One region of the Streptosporangium sp. NPDC050284 genome, then DNA from elsewhere that is predicted to be linked to it. Evidence: predicted binding sites of a transcription regulator. Region 1 holds the regulator's gene; the other holds the start of a gene.
What was found. The regulator HrcA, encoded in region 1, represses chaperone genes, less so after heat shock. The targets are predictions, from matches to a motif close to TTGGCACTCTCNNNNNGAGAGTGCCAA.
Positions count from the first base shown of each region.

Region 2: ACIBH4_RS29805 (DNA starvation/stationary phase protection protein) is a predicted target of HrcA. The motif match lies at 5,369-5,395, and genes of this name have one in related genera.

Region 1 covers NZ_JBITIZ010000012.1:113,304-120,098, reverse strand. The annotation lists gene dnaJ (molecular chaperone DnaJ) at 1-900, opposite strand, end outside; gene hrcA (heat-inducible transcriptional repressor HrcA) at 915-1,928, opposite strand; gene ACIBH4_RS26825 (hypothetical protein) at 2,111-2,920, shown strand; gene ACIBH4_RS26820 (DUF3097 domain-containing protein) at 2,978-3,793, shown strand; gene ACIBH4_RS26815 (DUF4870 domain-containing protein) at 3,818-4,486, shown strand; gene hemW (radical SAM family heme chaperone HemW) at 4,521-5,732, opposite strand; gene ACIBH4_RS26805 (glycoside hydrolase family 18 protein) at 6,379-6,795, shown strand, end outside.
Region 2 covers NZ_JBITIZ010000014.1:241,438-248,232, forward strand. The annotation lists gene ACIBH4_RS29785 (LacI family DNA-binding transcriptional regulator) at 1-914, opposite strand, end outside; gene mmuM (homocysteine S-methyltransferase) at 1,230-2,102, opposite strand; gene ACIBH4_RS29795 (VIT domain-containing protein) at 2,256-4,631, opposite strand; gene ACIBH4_RS29800 (MerR family transcriptional regulator) at 4,628-5,359, opposite strand; gene ACIBH4_RS29805 (DNA starvation/stationary phase protection protein) at 5,482-5,949, shown strand; gene ACIBH4_RS29810 (hypothetical protein) at 6,242-6,795, opposite strand, start outside.

The sequences.
Region 1 (6,795 bases):
GGGACGGATGTCGAGCTCCTCGGCGCCGTCGAGCGTCTCCATGGTCAGGATGGTGCCGAGCGCGGCCGCGGTCATCGGGATCTGCACGGTGCAGTGCAGGTCGTCGCCGCGCCTCTCGAAGATCTCGTGGGGACGCTCGACGATCTCCAGGAACAGGTCTCCGGGCGGACCCCCGCCCGGGCCGATCTCGCCTTCGCCGGCGAGCTGGATGTGGGTGCCGTCCTCGACGCCGGCCGGGATGCGGACCTTGATGGTCCGCCGGGTGCGGACCCGGCCGTCACCCGAGCACTCCTGGCAGGGGTTGCGGATGATCGATCCGAAGCCGCCGCACTGGGGGCAGGGGCGGGAGGTCATGACCTGGCCGAGGAAGGACCGGGTGACCTGGGACACCTCTCCCCGGCCATGACACATGTCACAGGTGTCGGGGTGGGTGCCGGCCGCGGCCCCTGAGCCCGTGCAGACCTCACAGACCACGGCGGTGTCGACGACCAGCTCGCGGGTGGTGCCGAAGCCCGACTCGCGCAGGTCGAGCTCGACCCTGATGGTCGCGTTGCGCCCGCGGCGGGCACGGGAGCGGGGGCCTCGGCCACCGCCTCCACCGGCCGCGCCGAAGAAGGCGTCCATGATGTCGCTGAACGGGAAGCCGGCGCCGAAGCCTCCGGCGCCCGCACCGCCGCCCGCGGCGAACGGGTCGGCACCCATGTCGTACATCTGCCGCTTGCCGGAGTCGGACAGGACCTCGTAGGCCTGCGTGATCTCCTTGAAGCGCTCCTGAGTCTCAGGATCGGGGTTGACGTCGGGATGCAACTCGCGTGCCAGGCGGCGGTACGCCTTCTTGATCTCTTCCGCACTGGCGTCACGGCGCACCCCGAGGGTGCCGTAGTAGTCGCTCTTAGCCACTTTTCGTTGACCTCTTATGATGCAGCCAGAATCTGGCTGACGTAGCGTGCCACCGCGCGCACCGCGCCCATCGTGACCGGGTAGTCCATTCGCGTCGGGCCCAGCACACCGAGCCGGGCGAGTTGCTTGTCCCCGGAACCGTATCCAGCGGCGACGATGGATGTGCCCTGGAGTCCGGTGTAGGGGTTCTCCGAGCCGATCCGCACGGTCAGCGCGGAAAGGTCCGAGGTCTCACCGAGCAGTCGCATGAGCACGACCTGCTCTTCCAGGGCCTCCAGCACGTCGCGGAGCCCGACGGTGAAGTCGGCTCCCGCGAGGTTGGCGGCCCCGGCAAAAACGATCTTCTCATCATGCCTGTCCACCAGGGACTCAAGCAGTACGGACAGGATAGTGGCCGCGAGCGGCCGATCCTCCGCGGGCAACCGTTCCGGCAGATCGGCGACCCTGTCGGGAACGCTGGTGAGCCCGCATCCGTCGAGGGAGGCGTTGAGCATCGCGCGCAGGTGTGCCACGCGCTGCTCGTCGATGACGTCGGGCACCTCGATCACGCGCTGCTCGACCCTGCCGGTGTTGGTGATCAGCACGAACATCAGCCGGCGCTCGCTCAGCGGCACCAGCTCGACGTGCCTGACCGTCGAGTGGGTCAGCGTCGGATACTGCACCACGGCGACCTGCCGGGTGAGCTGGGCCAGCAGCCGCACCGTCCGCATGACGACGTCGTCGATGTCCACGGCGCCCGCGAGGAAACTCTCGATGGCCTTGCGTTCCGCGCTCGACAGGGGTTTCACCTGCGAGAGCCTGTCGACGAAGAGCCGGTAGCCCTTGTCGGTGGGCACCCGGCCGGCGCTGGTGTGGGGTTGGGCGATGTAGCCCTGCTCCTCCAGCATCGCCATGTCGTTACGGATCGTCGCCGGGGACACCCCCAGGTTGTGCCGGTCCGCGAGAGCCTTCGACCCCACCGGTTCGTTGGTGGACACGTAGTCCTCGACGATGGCGCGGAGCACGGCGAGCTTGCGGTCGTCGACCAACGTGGTCACCTCCCTGCCTGCGTTCAGAGGGAAACACGAGGCTTGGCACTCTGTGTTCCCGAGTGCCAAGTGTACGGCCCCCGCACGGAAGGCGCGATAAGCGAAAGCGGTGAATGATGACGGCAAGCCTTTGTCAAGTCAACTGCTATCGCGATCCAAGCAGTACCCACCACAATTTGCACATGTCCAACGATTTCGGTTCTTATCCGGGCGACGCCTCCCGCGGCCCCGGTCACGGCGGCCCTCAGCAGCCGTATGGCCAGCAGTACGGCCAGCAGCAGCCCGGCCAGCAGTACGGCCAGCAGCCGTCCGGCCAGCAGTACGGCCAGCAGTACGGCCAGCAGCCCCCCTCGTACGGTTACGCGCCTCCCGGTTACGGCGCCCCGCAGGGACCACCGCCCAGCGGAAAGATCAAGCCTGGTATCGGGTGGATCGTCGGAGTCTGGCTGCTCGCCCTGGTCAGCATCATCGTCGGCATCGGCGGCTTCGCCGGTGGCATCCTCGGCGCGGTCACCGACGCGGCCCCGACGCGGACGTTCGCCCCCGGCGAGACCGCGACGGTCGCGCTCGACCCGGCGGACAAGCCGGCGATCTACGTCGCCACCGGCGGGCCCACCAAGTTCGAGTGCACGCTCACCGGCGGTACGAGCACGCCTCGCCTGCAGAAGCCGGACGTCCAGCAGACCGTCGCGGGATCCGACGGCGTCACCTGGGAGATGGGCCTGCGGGTCGGCGTGGACCAGGCGGGCGACTACCAGGTCCAGTGCTCCGCCGACCCCGCCGACGGCACGACCTTCGGCGTGGGCAGGGAGTTGTCCGCCGACTCGCTGGTGGGCGGGGTGGCCGCCCTGTTCTTGATCCCCGGCATCGGGATCCTGCTCGCCATCGTCGTGACGATCGTCGTGCTGGTGAAGCGGAGCGGTGCCCGCAAGCGCCAGGCCGCCGCATCGTCGATGGGACAGTGGGGACAGCCGGGACCCTACGGCAGGTGACCCCGGTGTTTGCTAGCGTCCCACCTGATCCCCGGCGAGAGAGGGTGGCGGTCGGTGATGTACGAGCGTGACGTTCTGGCGGGAGACTGGCGGCGCCCGCGCAGGGGGACGATCCCCCAGGTGCCCGCGGAGCCCGACCTGGTCGTCGAGGACGCCGACGGCGGCTTCTGCGGCGCCGTGGTGGCCTGCGACAAAGAGTCCGTCACCCTGGAGGACCGCTTCGGGCGGCGGCGGGTCTTCCCGCTGGAGCCGGCGGCCTTCCTTCTGGAGGGCAAGGTCGTGACGCTCGTACGGCCCGCCGCCGCGCCGCGCGGCCCGAGGCGGAGCGCGTCGGGTTCCATCGCGGTCGAGGGCCTGCGGGCCCAGGTCGCGAAGGAGAGCCGGATCTACGTGGAGGGCGTGCACGACGCCGCGCTCGTGGAAAAGGTCTGGGGGCACGACCTGCGGGTCGAGGGCGTGGTCGTGGAGTATCTGGAGGGGGTCGACCACCTGCCCTCGATCGTCGAGGAGTTCGGCCCGGGGCCGGGGCGACGGCTGGGTGTGCTCGTCGACCACCTCGTCCCCGGTTCCAAGGAGAGCCGGATCGCCGCGCGGATCTCCTCACCGCACGTACTGATCGTCGGGCACCCGTTCGTGGATGTCTGGCAGGCGGTCAGACCGCACGTGCTCAGGATCCCCTCCTGGCCGTCGGTGCCCCGCGGGGTGCCCTGGAAGGAGGGTGTCATCGCCGCCCTGGGCTGGAATGTGGAGCCCGCCGACGCATGGCGCCGCATTCTCGGATCGGTCACGACATATGCCGATCTGGAGCCAGAGCTCCTCGGCCCCGTCGAGGAGCTGATCGACTTCGTGACGGTTCCGGACGAGGACGGATAGGCCGTCGACCCATCAGGAGGGGACATGAGCGAGAACCCCGAAGGCCCACCGGCCGACGACCCGACGCGGCGGGTCGGCAAGCCCCCGCCAGACCACTCCTGGCCGGGGCAGAGCACCCCACCCCCGGGCCGGGGACACGTTCCGCCGGACCAGGGATACGGACCTGGTGGCCAGGGTCACCCCCCGCAGGGCCAGGAATACGGATCCCACGGGCAACCGGACCAGCGCTACGGGGGCTACCCGCCGCCCACCTCCCCGTACACCCCCGACGACTACCAGGGTGGTTACCAGCACGGATACCCCGAATACGGGGCGTACGGCCCCCCGCCGAGATACGGCTACCAGGCGCCCCCTGGGACGTACGGCCCGCGACCGGGCAGCGACGACACCACCATGGCGATGCTCGCCCACCTGCTGGGCCTGCTCACCTCCTTCGTCGGGCCGCTGGTGCTCTATCTGGCGAAGAAGGACGAGTCGCCCTACGCGCGCGACCAGGCCGCAGAGGCGCTCAACTTCCAGCTCACGGTGCTGATCGCCTACGCCGTCTGCTGGGTCCTGGCGTTCGTGTTCATCGGTTTCCTGCTGATGTTCTTCCTCTGGGTCGGATCGATCGTCATGGCGATCGTCGCCGCGCTGGCGGCCTACCGGGGAGAGGCCTACCGCTATCCGATAAACATCCGCTTCGTCGGCTGACCCGTCCGGCGGACCGGCCGGTGCCCCGGAGCTCTCAGGTGAGATCGCGGACCAGGGCGTCCGCCAGGAGGCGACCGCGCAGGGTGAGCACCGCGCGGCCCGCCTTGAACGGCTCCACCTCCAGCAGGCCGTCGGCGAGCGCGCGGGCGACCACGGGCGGGCGTTCCAGCTCGCCGAGCGGGAAACCCCGGGCGAGCCGCAGCTCCAGCATCAGCCGCTCCACCGCCCTGTCCCGAGGGCCCAGCACCTCGCGCGCGTGCGCGGGCGAGATGCCCTCGGCCAGACGCCGGGCGTAGGCGGCGGGGTGCTTCACGTTCCACCAGCGGGTGCCGCCGACGTGGCTGTGCGCCCCGGGACCGACGCCCCACCAGTCGCCGCCGGTCCAGTAGAGCAGATTGTGCCGGCAGCGCCCGGCCTCCGAGGTCGCCCAGTTGGACACCTCGTACCACTCGAACCCCGCCTCGGCCAGCATGGCGTCGGCGATCAGGTAACGGTCGGCGGCCACGTCGTCGTCGGGCATCGGGAGCTCGCCGCGCCTGATCCTGGCGGCCAGCTTCGTCCCGTCCTCGACGATCAGCGAGTACGCGGAGACGTGGTCCGGCCCCGCCTCGATCGCCGCGGCCAGCGACGCGCGCCAGTCGTCGTCGCTCTCCCCCGGCGTGCTGTAGATCAGGTCGAGGTTGACGTGGTCGAACCCCGCCTCCCTCGCCTCCCGTACGGCCCGCGCGGGGCGGCCCGGGGTGTGGCGGCGGTCCAGCACCTGGAGCACGTGCTCGCGGGCGCTCTGCATCCCGAAGCTCATCCGGTTGAACCCGCCCGCGCGCAACTCCGCCAGGTAGGCGGGATCCACCGACTCGGGGTTGGCCTCGGTGCTCACCTCGGCGCCGGGGGCGAGCCCGAACTCCTCCTCGATCGCCTTCAGGATCCGTACCAGATCCCCGGCGGGGAGCAGGGTGGGGGTTCCCCCGCCGAAGAACACGGTCTCGACCGGGAGACGCGCGGCGCCGAGGTTGGCCCGCGCCCGCCGCACCTCCTCGACGGCGGTGTCCGCGTAGTCCTTCTGCGAGGCGCCGGGGCCGAGCTCGGACGCCGTGTAGGTGTTGAAGTCGCAGTAACCGCACCGGGTCACGCAGAAGGGGACGTGGACGTAGAAGCCGAAGGGCCGCTCGCCGAGTCCGGCGAGCGCGCTCTTCGGGAGCTCACCGGAGGCGGGTACGGGATCCCCGTCGGGAAGTGTGGATGGCACGCCCCAAGTCTGCCGCTTCCCCCACGATGCCCGGTACGCCGAAGATCCGACGCTCAGGGACACCGAACGGCTCGAAGCCGAGCCGCCGGCTTCGAGCCTCGGCCCTGCCTATCGACCGGAGTCGCCGCCGTCGGCGAGAACCGTGGCCGGCGCGACCGGGGGCCAGACCTTGCGGTCCTCGCGAGGCGACCGGGCACGGCCCCTTGGAGCCGGGTCGTCCGGCACGGGCGGTTGAGGGCACTCGTCCGGCGGAAGATGCTGTTGCCAGTCGGCGGGATCCTGTCGCCACTCTTCGGGCGGGATCCTGCTCCCTCCCGGAGGGACGCCCCCCGAAGGCCGCACCGATGGGGTCTGAGCCGATGGAGCCTGGAGCGCCGGGAACCCGGCCGGCGAGGACCGGCTCACCGAGGGCAGGCCCCCCGTGGACGCCCCACACCCGGGACATCGCGACAGCCCGCGCACAGGGGTGCCACATCGGTTGCAGAACGCCTGCTGCTCCATGCCTTACCAAGGTAGTCGAAGCATCCCGCCGCCCACCGGTCAAAACGCCGATGGCCGTTGACGGCCAGATCGCGCAGGTCTACGATCCGGGAAAACTTAAAGGAAAGTTTCCTATAAGTTACTATTCCAAGCAGTGGAGAAGCCCGTGCAGAGACTCCTCCGTAAAGTGATCGCGACAGCCCTCGCCGCGGGTCTCGCGGCGGTGGCCGCGCCGGCCCCCGCCCAGGCCCTGGGGTCCCAGGGACCCCAGGGGCACGGTGACCGCTACAAGCGGGTCGCCTACTTCGTCCAGTGGGGCATCTACGGTCGCAACTACCACGTCAAGGACATGGACACCAGCGGCGCCGCGGCCAAACTGACCCACATCAACTACGCCTTCGGCTTCGTCAACGCCGAGGGCTCCTGCTACTCCCCCGACCCGTGGGCCGACTGGCAGCGCCCGGTGCCCGCCGAGCAGAGCGTGGACGGCGTCGCCGACGTCGAGGGGCAGGCGCTGAACGGCAACCTGAACCAGCTGAAGAAGCTCAAGGCCAAGCACCCCGGTCTCAAGGCGCTGATCTCC
Region 2 (6,795 bases), on a different contig from region 1:
TCGGTGGCGACCCGTCCCAGCCGGTGGGTCGGCTGCCGGATGGAGCTGAGCGAGAGCGTCGACGCCGAGGCGAAGTCGATGTCGTCGTAACCGATGAGAGAGACGTCCTGGGGGACCCGTACGCCCGCCTGGAGCAGCCCGCGCAACATGCCCAGGGCGAGCAGGTCGTTCGCGCAGAACACGGCGTCGGGCAGCCGCCCCTCGGCGATCAGCTTCTCCGCCGCCTGCTGCCCCGACCTGGCGTTCATCGCGCTCATCGCGATCTCCTGCAGTGCCTCCGCAGGGTCGCGGCCGGCGGCGGTCAGCGCCCGCTCCGCGCCGATCAGGCGGTCGGCGCCTTGGCGGATGGTGTGCGGGCCGCTGACGTAGGCGATCCGCTCGGCCCCGGTGGAGAGCAGGTGGGAGACCGCGAGTGAGCCGCCGGCGATGTCGTTGACCGCGACCGAGCACTGGTCGGCGTGTTCGGCGGGGTGGCTCACCAGGACCACGCTGATGCCACGCTTCTTGAGCTGGTCGATTTTGGTCAGGTTCGCACCGGCGGGCGTGATGAGCACCCCGCGGACCCGCTGTTCGGCGAAGACCAGGAGGTTGCGCTCCTCCTTGAGGGACTCGCCCGAGGAGTTGCCCAGGATCACCGCGTACCCGCGCTCGCTGGCCACGTCCTCGACCCCCGCCGCCACGTCGGTGAAGAAGGGGTTGGCGATGTCGATGACCGACAGGCCGAGGGTGCGGCTGTGCCCGGCCCGCAGGCTGGAGGCGGAGCCGTGCCGGACGAACCCCAGGTCGCGGATGGCCTCCTCGACCCGGGCGCGGGTGGACTCCGCGACCTTGTCCGGCCAGTTGAGCACGTTGGATACCGTTCCTGGGGAGACCCCGGCGCGCGTCGCGACTTCCTTTATGCTCACCGAGCTCATGTGCACTGATTAAAACGTAACAACCTTCGGTTTGCTAGTGAGTTCAGGTACTTTCGTCCTACTTGACTGGTTTCGTCCCTCGGCTCGACGTGGCGGTGTTGACGGTGCCCGTGGGTGTCACACGACTTTTTCGCCGTCGTTGAAACGTTTTCAAGAAGCGCTCGGATCTTGCGTGATGGCCTTCCCGGCGTCCGGGGGAGGAGCGAGCGGAGAGGATCGTCCGCCCTGTTCCCGCTCTCGCCGACAGGCCGGACCCCCTTCAGGCAGGAGATCCGGCGTTCGCGGGCGTGGGAGGAGCGGTGGCCGGTCAGGACCTCACGGGGTGTCCGTCCCCGTGAGGTGGGCGCGGATCTGGCGGATGTGCTCCGGGGTGGTGCGGCAGCAGCCGCCGACGAAGGCCGAGCCGGCGGCGGTCCACCCGGCCGCGGCCTCCCCGAACTCCACCGGGTCGGCCAGCCCGAGCCAGCGCCGGTTCGCGGAGTCCCAGACCTCGCCCGAGTTGGGGTAGACCATGGTGGGCTTGCCCTTGATCTGCGAGATCAGGCTGAGCACGTGGCGCGGCGCCGTGCAGTTGACGCCGATCGCGATCACCTGGGGGTTGCCGGCGAACAGGCCTGCCGCCATCTTGAGCGGGGTGCCGTCGTTGATGTGCTCGCCGTCGCGGCAGGAGAAGCTCACCCACGCCCGCATCCCCGGCGTCTCGGCGAGCAGCCGCCTCAGCGCCCTCGCCTCGCTGTAGGACGGGATGGTCTCGCAGGCCATCAGGTCGGCCTCGCTGTCGGCCAGGATGTGCCAGCGGTCGCGGTGCCAGTCGGTGAGGCCGTCCTCGTCGAGGTCGTAGGCGCCGGTGTACTCGGCGCCGTTCGCCAGATAGGCGCCGTACGGGCCGACGCTCGCGGCCACGGTGCCCGAACCGTGGGCGTCCCTGGCCTGGGCGGCCAGGTGCACGGAGAGCAGGATGAGGTCCTCGGCCTCGGTGGCGCTCAGCCCTCGCTTCACGAACGCGGGGATGCTCGCCTGATAACTCGCCGTTATCGCCACCTCGGCGCCGGCGGTGAAGTAGTCGAGATGCGCCTGCCGGATCACGGAGGGGTTCTCCAGCAGGAGTTTCGCCGACCAGAGGTCGTCTCGCAGGTCCGCGCCCAGCTCCTCCAAATGGGTGGCCAGGCCGCCGTCCAGAATCACCATCCCGCTACTTTATGTGGCACGGCCGAGGTTGGAACCCCGATCTTCCCGCCCCCGGCCCACTCTGTCCCTTATCGGCCCCGCCGCCCCTCAGCTCGTCGCCACGGCCTCCCGTGGGTTCGGGCTCCGCTCCTCGGGGCGGCGGGACCGGGGAGGTCACCGCTTCCAGAACGGACGTCGCCCGGTGGAACCCGTCAGGGACTCCAGGACCTCCACGGCCCTGCGCCACAGGACGTCCACGTCCCCACCGGCCTGCAGCTCGCTCGCCAGGGCGGCGAGTTCGGCGTGGCCGCCGAGGTAGACGACGAGGGCCGCGAGGCGGCTGCCCAGGTCCTCCAGCAGGAGCAGTCGCTCGGCGGCGGGCAGGGAGGCCGCGGCGCGCAGCCGCTTCAGCTCCTCGGCGAGCTGCTCCTTCGGCGGGTCCTGAGGGCCGGCCTGGGACTTGCCGCGCTTCGGGGGAGCCCCCGCCGGCGCGGGGCGCAGCATCCTGGCGCGGTCGTCGAAGCCTCCGGCCGCCGCCTCGTGCGGCATGCCGCCGACGGCGGGGCTCGCCGCGAACCTCGGCATGGAGCCGGGGCGGGCCATCCCGGGCGGTCCCGTGGGCGCGGGGGGCGGCGGGGCCGCCGCGTTCTCGAAGGCCATCGAGGTCATCATCATCGGAGCGGCGGCGATCGGGTTCTCCCAGCCGCTGGGCGGCTCCACCGGCTGGATCACCCGGTGTCCGGGACCGCCCTCGGCGACCACCTGCGTGTCGACCGCGACGAAGGCGGTGAACCTGCAGAGCACCCCGTACCTGAGCGAGGTCTCGACGATCTCGGCCTCCAGCGACCGGTCACCGGCCGCGTAACGGTCCTCCAGGGCACGCAGCCGCGCCCGCGCCCAGATCGCCCGTACGGCCGGATTGTCCACCACGGAGGCGGTGACCCTCCGCTCCCACGGCGAGCCGTCGGCGCCCACGCCCCGTACGGTGATCGCCCCTTCCGCGGGGCCACGGTAGCGGCCGAGCACGGTGAGCGGGACGCCCGAATAGATCGAGCCGATGTGGCTGACCGTCTCGGTGATCAGGTCGAGCCCGTCGGCCTTGAGGGACAGGTCGGTGACCAGGGGGGCGCCGATCCGGCGGTGGATGTGCTCCATCGCCTCGTCCAGCCGGTCCTCGGACTCGACCAGCTCGCACCTACCCCCTCCCACCCCGGCCAGCCTGCCCAGGAAACCGGCGTTGACCGCCCTGTCGATGCCGACCGTGTGCACCCGCACCCCGGCCAGCGCGGCACCGGTCCGCGCCAGGATCTGGTCCTCGTTGCCGACCTGCCCGTCGGTGACGAGCACCAGCACCCGGTCCCTGGCGGAGTCGGCGAGCAACTCGGCGGCCCGCTCCAGCGGGGACAGCATCTCGGTGCCGCCGCGCGCCTCCAGCCTGGCCAGGTGCTCCACGGCGCGGTAGCGGTTGCGGTCGGACGCCTCGGACAGCCCTTCGCCGAGACCCTCCGGGTATTCCACGACGCTGTCGAAGGAGAGCACCGCGAACCGGTCACCCGAGGTGAGCGTGTCGACGATGCGCGCGGCCGCGCGCCGGGCCGCCACCATCTTCCAGCCGGTCATGCTGCCCGAGCGGTCGAGGACGAGCACCACGTCCTTGGGCTTGGCCTCTGCGGGCGCCGGTTCCGGGACGACGGTCAGCGTGAACGTGCCTTCATCGTTCTCCGGGCCGTTCTCCTCGTCGTTCTCCTCGGGGGCGAGCGCGAGGGAGGTGGAGGCGCCGGTGGCCAGGCGCAGGATGAAGTCGCGATCCAGCCGCTCACCCGGCTGGAGGCGGATCACACCGCCCTCCTGAAGGACCACGTGCAGGCTGGAGCGGACCTCGCGCAGTTCCAGTCCTGCGGGGTCGACGGAGACGGCGAGCGAGAGGCGGACCGGGTTGGGGAAGCCGGGCAGCAGCACCGGCGGGGTGATCCGGGAGGCGTCGGGGACCGCGTCGGTGTCCGGTGCCCACCCGTCGCCCGCCCGCTCGTCGTCCAGCGGGGTGCCGGGGATGTAGCGGGGGGCGACGACCAGCGGGAAGCGGAAGGTGGCCGCGCCGTCCTCGTACGGGAGCGGCTGGTTCAGCGTGAGGTGCACGGTGACCCGCTCGCCCGGCACGATGTTGCCGACCCTCATGGTGAAGACGTCCGGCCGGTCCTCCTCGGCGATCGCGGCTCTCTTGCCCTGGGAGATCGCCTGGTCGTAGTCGGCCCTGGCCTGGCCGCGCTCCTTGAGCACGCCTTCGATGACCCGGCCGTCGGCCTCCATCCTGAAGGCGGTCACGGCGGCCCGGTCGGGCAGCGGGAAGACGTACGTCGCCTCAAGCGCCACGTCGTGCGGGTTGCGGAAACCCTGGACCACCTCGACCCCGGCACTCAGGCCGGACACGGCGGCGGTCACGTCCACGCTCTCCAGCGGCAGGTTGCCGAGCTCGGTGGCGAGCGCCCCCAGCCCGGTGTCGGGGACGGGGTGGCACTCCTCCGGCGGCAGCGTTGTGATCGAGGTAATCATGAGTGAGTTCCTTCCGGAGGTGTGAGGCCGCGTTCGCGGAGGAGTGACAGGAGCCCTTCCGAGGCGGCGGCGATCTCGGCGAGGTCGTCGGGGGTGGGGGCGTTCGCACCCGTGTCGAGCAGGAGCGTCACGCCGTTCGCCAGCTTTACGCCGTGGACGGCCACGGCCTTCGGGGCGGGTGGCGAGGACGGCGCGGGCCGGGGCTCGGCAGCGACGGCAGCGGTGGGCGGTGGCGGCTGTGCGGTGTGTGCGGCGGCCGGTCGGGGCGGTGGTGCGGGCACCTCCGGTTTCACCGGTTTCACCGGCTCCGGTGACTTCGGTGGCGTCGGTGGCTCTGCGGGGGAGGGCGGTCCGGCCCAGAAGCGCGGGCGTGCCGGCTGGGGGGAGCCTGTGCTTGCCGGAGGGGGTGCGGGTTGCGGTGGGTGGTCGGGGAGGCGGGCGATCGACTCCAGGGTCTGGTCGGTGGCTCCGGCCAGCTCGGCCTGGATCTCGGCGATGGTGCGGCCGTCGGACTGGCGTCGCTTCACGGCGACGATCTGGAGCAGGTGGCGCCTGCCGTACATGGCGACGCGACCTCGGCGGGCCGCCGGGGGGTCGAGGAGGCCGATCGTCGAATACCAGCGGATGAGGCGTTCGTTGGGCATGTCCCTCACCCGCCCGTTGAGCTGGGCGGTGGGGGTCAGCGCCGCGGATGCCCGCTCAGCCAGTTCACCGATGGTCCATTCCATGCCTCGATAGTGACACTGTAATCATGACAGTGTCAACATTTCGGCCTGCGTAGGGGGCAGATAGGTGGGTACGGACATTTAGCAGCAAAGAGGAAACTAGGTTCGAAACAGGGGGAAACTCTATGTCTGCGATCACCAGTCCACTCAACGCGGAAGACAAGAAGGTCGTCGGCAACGTGCTCCAGGGCGCGCTCGTCGACCTGCTCGACCTGTCACTCCTGACCAAGCAGGCGCACTGGAACGTGATCGGCCACAACTTCCGGTCGCTGCACCTGCAGCTCGACAAGATCGTCTCGTCGGCGAGGAAGCACGCGGACACCGTCGCGGAGCGCGCCGTGGCCCTCGGGTGCAACCCCGACGGCCGGGCCTCCACGCTCGCGAAGACCAGCGAGGTGCCGCAACTGGAGACCGGCTACATCCACGACGGCAAGGTCGTGGCGGCGATGACGGACATCCTCGGGTCCATCGTCCGCCGGATGCGCGAGCGCATCGCGGCCACCGAGAAGCCCGACCTGGTCACCCAGGACATCCTCATCGAGATCACCCAGGATCTGGAGAAGCACCACTGGATGATCGAGGCCCAGCGCTAGATCGTCTCACCAAGGTGCCCCGGCCCGCCGGCCGGGGCGCCTTCGGTGTTCTCCGGAGTCCTTCTTTCGGCGGCGACGTCATCGGGACCGGCACCAGGCCCTTCCGCCGGGTCCAGACCCAGACGCCGCCTCGGTGTCAGGGGCATGGCGCTCCTCGCCTGCGGGTGGTGGGACCGGCTTCCGGGGAGATTGGAACCGGATTCGGAGGTAGGCCCAAGCCGGGTGACGAGGACACCGGAGAACGTGAAAGCCCGTAATCCGCGTAGGGGGGCTACGGGCGGGACGATGTCGATCAGATGCAGTTCACCGGATACGCGGCCTGCTTGGTCGGCTTGTTGTGGTTGAGCACCTCAAGTCGTACGGTGCTGTTTCCGCTGCTCTGCGTGGACTTGTTCCAGAAATCGCCGATCGTCTGGACGACGCCGGGCTTGAGCACCCGGCTCCTGACCGGCCCCGGCTGGCCGTCGGCCACCAGGCGGTACCTGACCTCGGTCTCCCGGTCCGTCGTGAACAGCCCATCCACACGCATGCTGAAGGAACGGTCACAGTCGCCCGCGTAGAGCGGCACGAGCACGTAGCGGAAGGTCACATTGGCGTTGTTAGGCCCATCGTCGCAGGTGAAGGTGTACGGGCGCTCGTCAGGCTGGGAGGGGCCGCCCTCGACCATGAGGCCGACCTTGTGCGGGCCGCCCCCTGCGGCACCGAGGGTCCAGGAGGCGGAGACGTCCTGGGAGCGGGCCTGGGCGGAGGCGGGGAAGTCCAGCACCTGCTTCTGCCAGGCGGCGCCGTCCACGAGCCACCAGTACGTGACCTGCTGCGCGGCTCCGGCGGGGAGCGTGACCCGCC